DNA from 2 places in the Janthinobacterium sp. SUN211 genome. Region 1 is predicted to be linked to the other one. Evidence: predicted binding sites of a transcription regulator. Region 1 holds the regulator's gene; the other holds the start of a gene.
The links. The regulator FliA, encoded in region 1, starts transcription of late flagellar genes. The targets are predictions, from matches to a motif close to CTAAAGTTTNNNNNNNNNNNGCCGNTA.
Positions count from the first base shown of each region.

Region 2: the regulator FliA is predicted to act here: its motif matches at 2,634-2,660, upstream of O3301_RS04930 (FlxA-like family protein).

Region 1 covers NZ_JAPWIC010000002.1:388,483-392,897, reverse strand. The annotation lists gene O3301_RS07430 (translation initiation factor Sui1) at 1-24, opposite strand, end outside; gene motD (flagellar motor protein MotD) at 89-871, opposite strand; gene O3301_RS07420 (flagellar motor protein) at 877-1,623, opposite strand; gene O3301_RS07415 (RNA polymerase sigma factor FliA) at 1,605-2,336, opposite strand; gene O3301_RS07410 (antiactivator of flagellar biosynthesis FleN protein) at 2,382-3,245, opposite strand; gene flhF (flagellar biosynthesis protein FlhF) at 3,238-4,415, opposite strand, start outside.
Region 2 covers NZ_JAPWIC010000001.1:1,136,535-1,140,949, forward strand. The annotation lists gene O3301_RS04920 (response regulator transcription factor) at 35-724, shown strand; gene O3301_RS04925 (ATP-binding protein) at 727-2,220, shown strand; gene O3301_RS04930 (FlxA-like family protein) at 2,262-2,603, opposite strand; gene dcd (dCTP deaminase) at 2,725-3,294, opposite strand; gene O3301_RS04940 (alpha/beta fold hydrolase) at 3,428-4,228, opposite strand; gene O3301_RS04945 (HAD family phosphatase) at 4,287-4,415, opposite strand, start outside.

The sequences.
Region 1 (4,415 bases):
ACCGCCCAGGGAGCTACTTTTCATGAGGAAACGATAAAAGAGGAAGAAAGCGCGATTGTACCAAGCGGCAGCCCGCAGTTGACGAGCGTCAATTGGCCGGCGCAGGCGCCACGGGCGCCGTCGGCACTTCCGTCACCGTTTCGGGGATGCCCGACAAAATCGTCACGGCGACCCGGCGGTTGCGCGCGCGCCCTTCCGGCGTGGCGTTCGGCGCCACGGGGATATTGTCGGCGTGGCCCACGGCCGTCAGGCGCGACGCCTTGACGCCGCTGGCGATGAACAGGCGCACCACGGCGCTGGCGCGCGCGGCCGACAACTCCCAGTTCGAGGCAAAGGTCGAATTGCTGATCGGCTGCACATCCGTATGCCCTTCCACCTGCACGTCGTGCGTGTCGTCCTTGAGCAGCACGGCCACGGCGCGCAAGGCCTGGTCCGATTCCGCCGTCAGGCCCGCCGCGCCCGGATCGAACAGCACGCTGGCATTGATTTCCACGCTCACGCCGCGGCTCGTCTGCGTGACCCGCACCTTGCCTTCCTTGACCAGCGGCGCCAGGGTCGACGTCAGGTCCTGCGCCAGGCGCGTCATGTGTTCGCGCTCGCGGCGGATGGCTTCCGTGCGGCGTTTCAGGGCGGGATTGGGCAACGGGATGGCCTGCGGCGCTTCCATGATGATGGGCGGCGCGCCCTTTTCCAGGCTGAAGGCCTGGCCGATGGCGCTCTGGAAGACGCGGTATTTTCCTTCGTTAACTTGCGAAATCGCATACATGACGACGAAAAAGGCGAACAGCAGGGTGATGAAGTCGGCGTACGAGATCAGCCAGCGGTCCTGGTTATCCGGTTCCTCGTCATACTTCCTGCGCGCGCGCCGCATCATGGTCAATGCTCGTGCAAGAGGCTGGACACGCGCTCTTCGATGATGCGCGTGTGGTCGCCCGTGGCGATGTCGTACAGCACGGCGGCCGTGATTTCATACTGCACCACGCGGCGCGAAACGATGGCCTTGAGTTTATTGGCCACCGGCAGGAACAGCAGGTTGGCCAGGCCCACGCCATAGATGGTGGAGACGAAGGCCACGGCGATGCCGCCGCCCAGCTTGCTGGGGTCGGTGAGGTTTTCCATCACGTGGATCAGGCCCAGCACGGCGCCCAGGATGCCAATGGTGGGCGAATAGCCGGCCGCCGATTCCCACACCTTGACGGCCTGGCGCTCGGCCATTTCGTAGGCGGAGATTTCCACGTCGAGCAGCTGGCGCAGCTTGTCGGGCGCGATGCCGTCGACGATCATGCGCAAACCCTTGGCATTGAAGCGGTCGGCCGTGTTTTCCATCAGGCGTTCGAGCGCCAGCGGGCCGTCGCGGCGCGCCGTCAGGCTCCATTGCCCGATGTCGCGCGCCAGCGCGGCGCGCGTGTCCGACGGCGGCAGGAAGACCCAGCGCAGCATTTCCAGGCCGCGCACGAAGGTGCGCAGCCGCGTCTGCAGCAGCACGGCGCCGAAGGTGCCGACGATGACGATGGCAAAGGCGGCCGGCTGCAGCAGGGAGGCCATCTTGCCGCCTTCCAGTGCCTGGCCGACCAGCAGGCCCGCCAGCGCCAGCGCCAGCCCGATTACGCTGGACCAGTCCACGCCAGCTCCCTCAAGGTTGCGCGCAGGCGCGCGACGGCCTGGGTATGCAGCTGCGAGACGCGCGATTCGGATACGCCCATCACCGCGCCGATCTCCTTCAGGTTCAGCTCTTCTTCGTAATACAGGCCCATGAGTATTTTCTCGCGTGGCGGCAGCGCGTCGATGGCATCGATCACGGATTGCCGGAAATCGGTATCGAGCAGGGAACGCAAGGGGTCGCTGTCCTCGTCCACGCAGTGGCGGTCGAGGAAGCTGTCATTGCCGTCCGGGTCATGAAAGTCTTCGTAGTACACGAGCTGGTGGCCGCCGCCGTCGCCCAGCATTTCCTGGTAGTCGGCCAGCGACATTTTCAGCAGCTTCGCCACTTCCGACTCGGTCGGCGGATGGCCGAGGCGCTGCTGCAGGGTGCTCATCGCCTCTTCGATCTTGCGCATGTTCTGGCGCATGCTGCGCGGCAGCCAGTCGCTGGTGCGCAATTCGTCGAGCATGGCGCCGCGGATGCGCAGCACGGCATACGTCTCGAACTGCGCGCCATGCGTCTCTTCATAGCGCGTAATGGCATCGAGCAGGCCGATCATGCCGGCCTGGATCAGGTCATCGACCTCGACCGAAGGCGGCAATTTCGCCTTCATATGGTGCGCCAGACGCTTCACCAGCGGAATGTGCTCCGTCAGCAAATAGTCCTTGTTCGATTTCCCTTTGACCGTGTACATAGGCTGCTTATTGTTTTCTCATCTTATCTGGTGCTGCGGTTCGATTCAGGCGCTGAACTGGTGCGGGCTCCCCGTCTGGTACAAGGTGCCGCCAAGCACCGGCGCCGCCGAACGGGCCAGCCGCTCGGCCAGTCCGCGAAACGCCACCGACGCTCCCGCCAGCGGAAACGCATCGACCACGCTGCGGCCCAGCCGCGCCGCGCGGTGCAGATACTCGTCGGCAGGCACGGAACCCATCGAAGTCAGCTTCACGGCCAGGTAGCGGCTCGCCGCCTGCGCCATATTATCGTATACCACTTTTGCTTCGGATTCGGAAGCGCCGGTGACGAGAATGCCGAACGGACGGCGTCCCAGTTCCTGGCTCAGGCGCTTGATCAGGCAGTACGCCGCCTTGATCGAGGTGGCGCTGGTCGAGACTTGCACGACGATATCCGACGATGCCATCAGCGGCACGGGGAAGCAGGCCCCCTCGTCCGCCACGACGCCGTCGACCAGCACGATGCCGCTCTGGCGCGCCAGCACCTCGAACGTCTTGCCCAGGCGGCGCAGTTCATCCTCGCCCGCATAATCCATGCTGTCCATCAAATGGTTGCGCGCGCCCAGGCTGGCCACGCCGAAGCCTTGCGGCACCTGGTGGATGACCTGGTTCAAGCCGCACTGCTGGCGCGCCACGTCGCGCAGGCTGGCGCCGTGCGCCAGTCCCAGGCGCGATGCCACGCCATCGCTGCCGCCGCTGGCGTCGAGCAGCAGCACGTCATTGCCGCCGTAGACGAGCGACGCGCCCAGGTTGACCAGCATGGCGCCCTTGTCGTCCTGCGGCGTGGCCGAGAGGAACGTCATGACGCGCGGCTGCGGGCCGGCCAGCATGCGACGCAAGCCTTCGGCCTGGTCGAAATCGAAATTAGCCAAGGTGCACCCCGCGCGCTTCATTGTTGCGGGCGGCCGCCTGCGCCATCAGCAGCGGCAGTTCGGCGTCGGAAAACTGCGTCGCCGCCGCATCGCGCTTGAGCTTGAAGGCACGGTCGATCAGGTAGCCGCGGTCGGCCAGGTACAGGTCTTCCGGCACGCGCTGGCCGTTCGACACATAAAACAGGTTCAGCTTCTGGCGGATCACCACGTCGAGCACATTGCCGATCGAGGCCGCTTCATCGAGCTTGGTCATGATGCAGCCGGCCAGGCCGCTGCCCTGATACGCGCGCACCACTTCGTTCAACGTTTCCTGCGTGGCCGTGGAGTTCAGGCACAGCAGGCGCTTCACGTCGGCGCCGGCGCCCGACAGCATGGCCACCTGTTCCGTCACCATCTGGTCGCGCTGGCTCACGCCCACCGTATCGATCAGTACCGTATGCTTGTTCTTCAATTCTTTCAGGGCGATGCGCAAGTCCGCCTCGTCCTTCACGGAATGCACCATCACGCCGAGGATCTTGCCGTAGATGCGCAACTGTTCATGCGCGCCGATACGGTAGGCATCCGTGGTGATCAGCGCCAGCTTTTCCGGGCCGTGGCGCATCACGCAGCGGGCCGCCAGCTTGGCCGTGCTGGTGGTCTTGCCGACGCCCGTCGGGCCCACCAGGGCAAACACGCCGCCCTGCTCCAGCATGGCGTCTTCATTGGCCACAGTATTCAGGTTACGGCTCAGGACCGTCTTGATCCAGCGCATGCTTTGCGCGCCCTCGAGACCGGCCGGCAGCTTGTCGATCAGGTAGCGCGCCAGGCTGGCCGAGAAGCCGGCCGCCAGCATTTCGCGCAGCACGACGGCTTTTTGCGGCTCGCGCTGCTGCGTCGAACCCCACGAGATTTCCGCCAGCTGGGTTTCCATCATGCCGCGCATGGCGCGGATTTCATTCATCATGCCGCTCATCTCGGCGGCGGCGTTTTCCTTGACGTGCGCCAGCGCGCTGGCCATCATCTGCTGCATGCGAGCCATGTCCACTGGCTCGGAGGCAGCCTGGCGCGGCGCGGCAGGACGTGGCGCGGCCGGGCGCTGGGCCGGGGCGGCCGGACGCTGCGGCGTGGCGAACTGGGTCTGCAACTGGGGACGGGGCTGGGCCATTTCGGAGGCGGCCGGCGGCGAGGCCA
Region 2 (4,415 bases), on a different contig from region 1:
CATCGGGCGATATTCACCCGAAAAAAGCACAGGCATGAGCAAGGTTTTGTTAATCGATGACGACGTGGAACTGGTCGGCATGTTCCAGGAATACCTGACGCAGGAAGGTTTTGACGCCCGCGCCGTGCATGACGGCGAAAGCGGCGCGGCCGAGGCGCTGACGGGCCTGTACGCCATCGCCATCCTCGACGTCATGATGCCGCGCATGAATGGCCTGGAAACCCTGCGCCGCATCCGCGCCGGCAGCAACCTGCCCATCCTGATGCTGACGGCGCGCGGCGACGATACGGACCGCATCGTGGGCCTGGAGCTGGGCGCCGACGATTACGTGACAAAACCGTGCACGCCGCGCGAGCTGACGGCGCGCATCCGCGCCATCCTGCGCCGTGCGCAAGCGGCGCCGCAGGACACGTCGGGCCTGGCGCCGCTGACCGTGGGCCAGTTGACGATGTGGCCGGAACAGCGCCGCGTTGCCTGGGCCGGCGCGCACCTGGAGCTGACGAGCACGGAATTCAACCTGCTGGAAGTGCTGGTGCGCCATGCAGGCAAGCCCGTGAGCAAGAATCAGCTGTCCGAACTGGGCCTGGGCCGGCCCATGGCCCGCTTCGACCGCAATATCGACGTGCACTTGAGCAGCCTGCGCCGCAAGCTGGGCAGCCTGGCCGATGGCCGTTCCTGCCTGCAAACCGTGTACCGTCTCGGCTACCAGCTGATCAAGGAGTAAGCGTGGGCCGTCTGTTCTGGAAGTTTTTTCTGTGCATCATGCTGGCGCAAGTGACGGCCACCATCGGAATCGGCGGCACCTTCTGGCTGAAAAACCGGGCCGCGCAGCAGGAACGGGCCCTCGACATCGACACCAGCCCGCCCGCGCAAATGATCATCGAGGCCGCCAGCGCCACCGTGGAAGCAGGCGGCAGCCAGGCCTTGCGGCAATTCCTGGGCAAGCTCGAACGCATGCGCGTGTTTGCCGTCGATGCCAAAGGGCAAGAATTGATGGGCCGCACGGTGCATCCCGCCATGCTGGCCAAGGCACGCGCCATGCTGCAACAAAGCCAGGCCCATCCCGTCGTGCGCGACGTGGCCGGCAGCGACGGCAAGCGCTACCTGCTGTTCCTGCCCTCGTCCGAACGCTTCCGCAATGCCGAGGCGGGCGCCGCGCGCGACACGCTCAACGCCGTCACCCTGAGCGGCCCGCGCGCCATGGGACCAGGTCCACGGCCCAGCGAAGCGGGCGCCCCGCCGCCACGCGGCGAATTCGGCCGCGGCATGCCGCCCGGCCCGCGCATGGACAGCCCCTACCGCACCTTCATTCCCCTGGCCGCCGCCATCGCCGCCAGCCTGCTGTTCGCTTTTTTGCTGGCCTGGTATTTTGCGCGCCCCATCCGCGACCTGCGGCAGGCATTCGAGGCCGCCTCGCACGGCAACCTGGCGCCGCGCTTTCACGCCAGCGGCAAGCGCGGCGATGAATTGACGGACCTGGGACGCGATTTCGACCGCATGACGGGCCGTTTGCGCAGCCTCATGGACAGCCAGAGGCGCTTGCTGCATGATGTCTCGCATGAGCTGCGCTCGCCGCTGGCGCGCTTGCAGGCCGCCATCGGCCTGGCGCACCAGCAGCCGGAAAAGATGGCCGCCTCGATGCAGCGCATCGAACGCGAAAGCGAGCGCATGGATAAGCTGATCGGTGAACTGCTGACCCTGTCGCGGCTGGAAGCGGGCGCCGTGCAAGCGGGCGCGGGGCACGCGCACAGCGAAGACGTCGGCATCGCCGACCTCGTGCACGACATCGTGGACGACGCCCGCTATGAAGCCAGGGCGCGCCTGATGGGCATCGACCTGGCGGTCGACGCGGCCATGGCCGACGCCAGCGTCACGGGTCAGCCCGAACTGCTGGCGCGCGCCGTGGAAAACGTGGTGCGCAATGCTGTCAAGCACAGCCCCGACGGCGGCACGGTCGATGTCGAGCTGTCGCGCCAGCATGATTGCTTGCGCATCGCCGTGCTGGACCGGGGACCCGGCGTGGCCAGCGCCGACCTGGCCCGCATTTTTGAACCATTCTTCCGCGCCAGCAATACCCAGCACAGCACGGACGGTCATGGCCTGGGCCTGGCCATCGCCCAGCACGTCATCAACGCCCATGGCGGCCGCATCGGGGCCAGCTTGCGCAGCGGTGGCGGACTGTGCGTGGAAATGTTGTTGCCCGTCAAAACGCCAGGCTGACCTGTCGGCGAGCCTGGCGTCTTTTACGCGCGGAGTTGCTGTTACGCCTGCGTATCGATGATGCTGCCCAGGGTGGACGAAGTCGATTTGGCCGGGCTCGTCGCCGTATCGGCGCTGCTGGCCGGCTGAGCATCTTGCTGCGCCGCCTTCTGCGCGGCGGCAGCTTGCAACTGGGCAATTTGCGCCTGCAAGGCCTGGATTTGCTGCGCCAGCTGCTGCTGCAGCTTTTGCGACGCCTCCGTCTGCTCGCCCTTCTGCGACTCCGTCAACTGCTTTTGCGCCGCCGTGATCTGCTTTTGCAGCGCCGCGATCTGCGAACTGCTGCCCGAACTGGCGCTCCCCGCCGCGCTGACCGCGCCGCCTGAACCGATTGCCGCTACCATGATGCCTCCTCAGTGTTTCGATACCAAGGTTAACGGCAAGCATGGGCGCGGATGTAGTGCCGCAGGTGTAAAGGCAGGTAAAGACAGGGAAAGACGGCTGGCGCCCCTCCCTTCACCGCAATCAGGTCTTGGGTAACGTTACGCCGACCTGGCCCTGATATTTGCCGCCGCGGTCCTTGTACGACGTTTCGCACACTTCATCGGACTCGAAGAACAGCACTTGCGCCACGCCTTCGTTGGCGTAGATTTTCGCCGGCAGCGGTGTCGTGTTGGAAAACTCCAGGGTCACATAGCCTTCCCATTCCGGTTCGAACGGGGTGACGTTGACGATGATGCCGCAGCGCGCATACGTGCTCTTGCCCAGGCAAATCGTCAGCACGTTGCGGGGAATGCGGAAATACTCGACGGTACGGGCCAGCGCGAACGAATTCGGCGGGATGATGCAATAACCCTTGCCGGACACGTCGACGAAATTGTTCGCGTCGAAATCCTTCGGATCGACGATGGTGGTGTTGATGTTGGTGAACAACTTGAACTCGTCGGCGCAACGGATGTCATAGCCATAGCTGGAGGTGCCGTAGGAAACGATGCGGTTGCCGTCGCGTTCCTTGACCTGGCCCGGTTCGAACGGCTCGATCATGCCCGTTGTTTCCGCCATGCGGCGTATCCATTTATCGCTTTTAATCGTCATCGCAGGGGTATCTTTCTAGAATATCGGAATGGCTGGGGCCGCACGCCTGCTGCAGGCGCGGCCCGGATGGCAGGATTTTACGCGAAAAACCGCCACTTTTGGCCCTTGCCCGCTGAAAATCCTTGCCAGTCGGCTAGTGTTTCGCCAACAGCGAGGTGATCATCTCGCGCACCACTTGCGCCGTCAGTTCCGGGTTTTCCATGGGAAACAGATGCCCGCCCGGCACCTGGCGGAAAAATTTGCCGACCAGCTTGCGCGTGGCCGTCAAGCCCGCCTGGCGGCATTCCACCGATTCCGTGCCACCGATAAAACCGATGGGCACGGGAAAACCATCCTTGACGAGGCCGCCGATATGGTGCGGCAAGCTGCGGTAGACCTGCGTTTCCACTTCGCGCGTAAAGCGCAACTGCACCCCGTCCGGATGTGGCGCCAGGCCGCTGTCGATGTAATCGCGCAAGACTTGCGGCGCCCAGATGGCGAACATGTCCTTGGCGGCAAAATGCGCATACGCAGCTTGCGCATCGGGCCACAGCTTGCGCCGTCGGGCGGAAAAACGGGCGGGAGAGTAACGCTCGCCCAGCGCCGTGTTGCGCGCCAGCCGCACCAGCAAAGCGCGCCAGCCCGCCACCACGGGCGAATCGAGCAAGACCACGCAGCGCACCAGGTCGGGACGCTGCTTGGCCACCATAACGCTGAGCATGCCGCCCAGCGAATGGCCGACGAGGATCACGGGCGCGCTGTAGCGGCGCTCCAGGTCGTCGATATACTCGCGCACCAGCTCGGGCCAGCCCGTGCTGACGGGGTATTCTGGATCGTGCGCATGCATGTCGAGCGCCTGCACGGTGTAATGCTGTCCCAGCAAGCCGAACAGCTTGCGGTAAGTGCCGGCTGGATAACTATTGGCATGGGCAAAGTGCAGTTGCGGGAGGGTCATCGTGGGTCGGTGCCGGTGAATGCGATAAACAATTGTAATGGCATGCCGGCAAGACGTATCAGAGGAAGGACTCTAATTGCCGGGGCGTATGGGCCATGCCGGGCACGAACGCCGCCAGCACTTCGCCCAGCTCGGCGTTTGAATCCACGACGCAAAAAGCGTCGTCGAACGCGTAATGACGATTCAT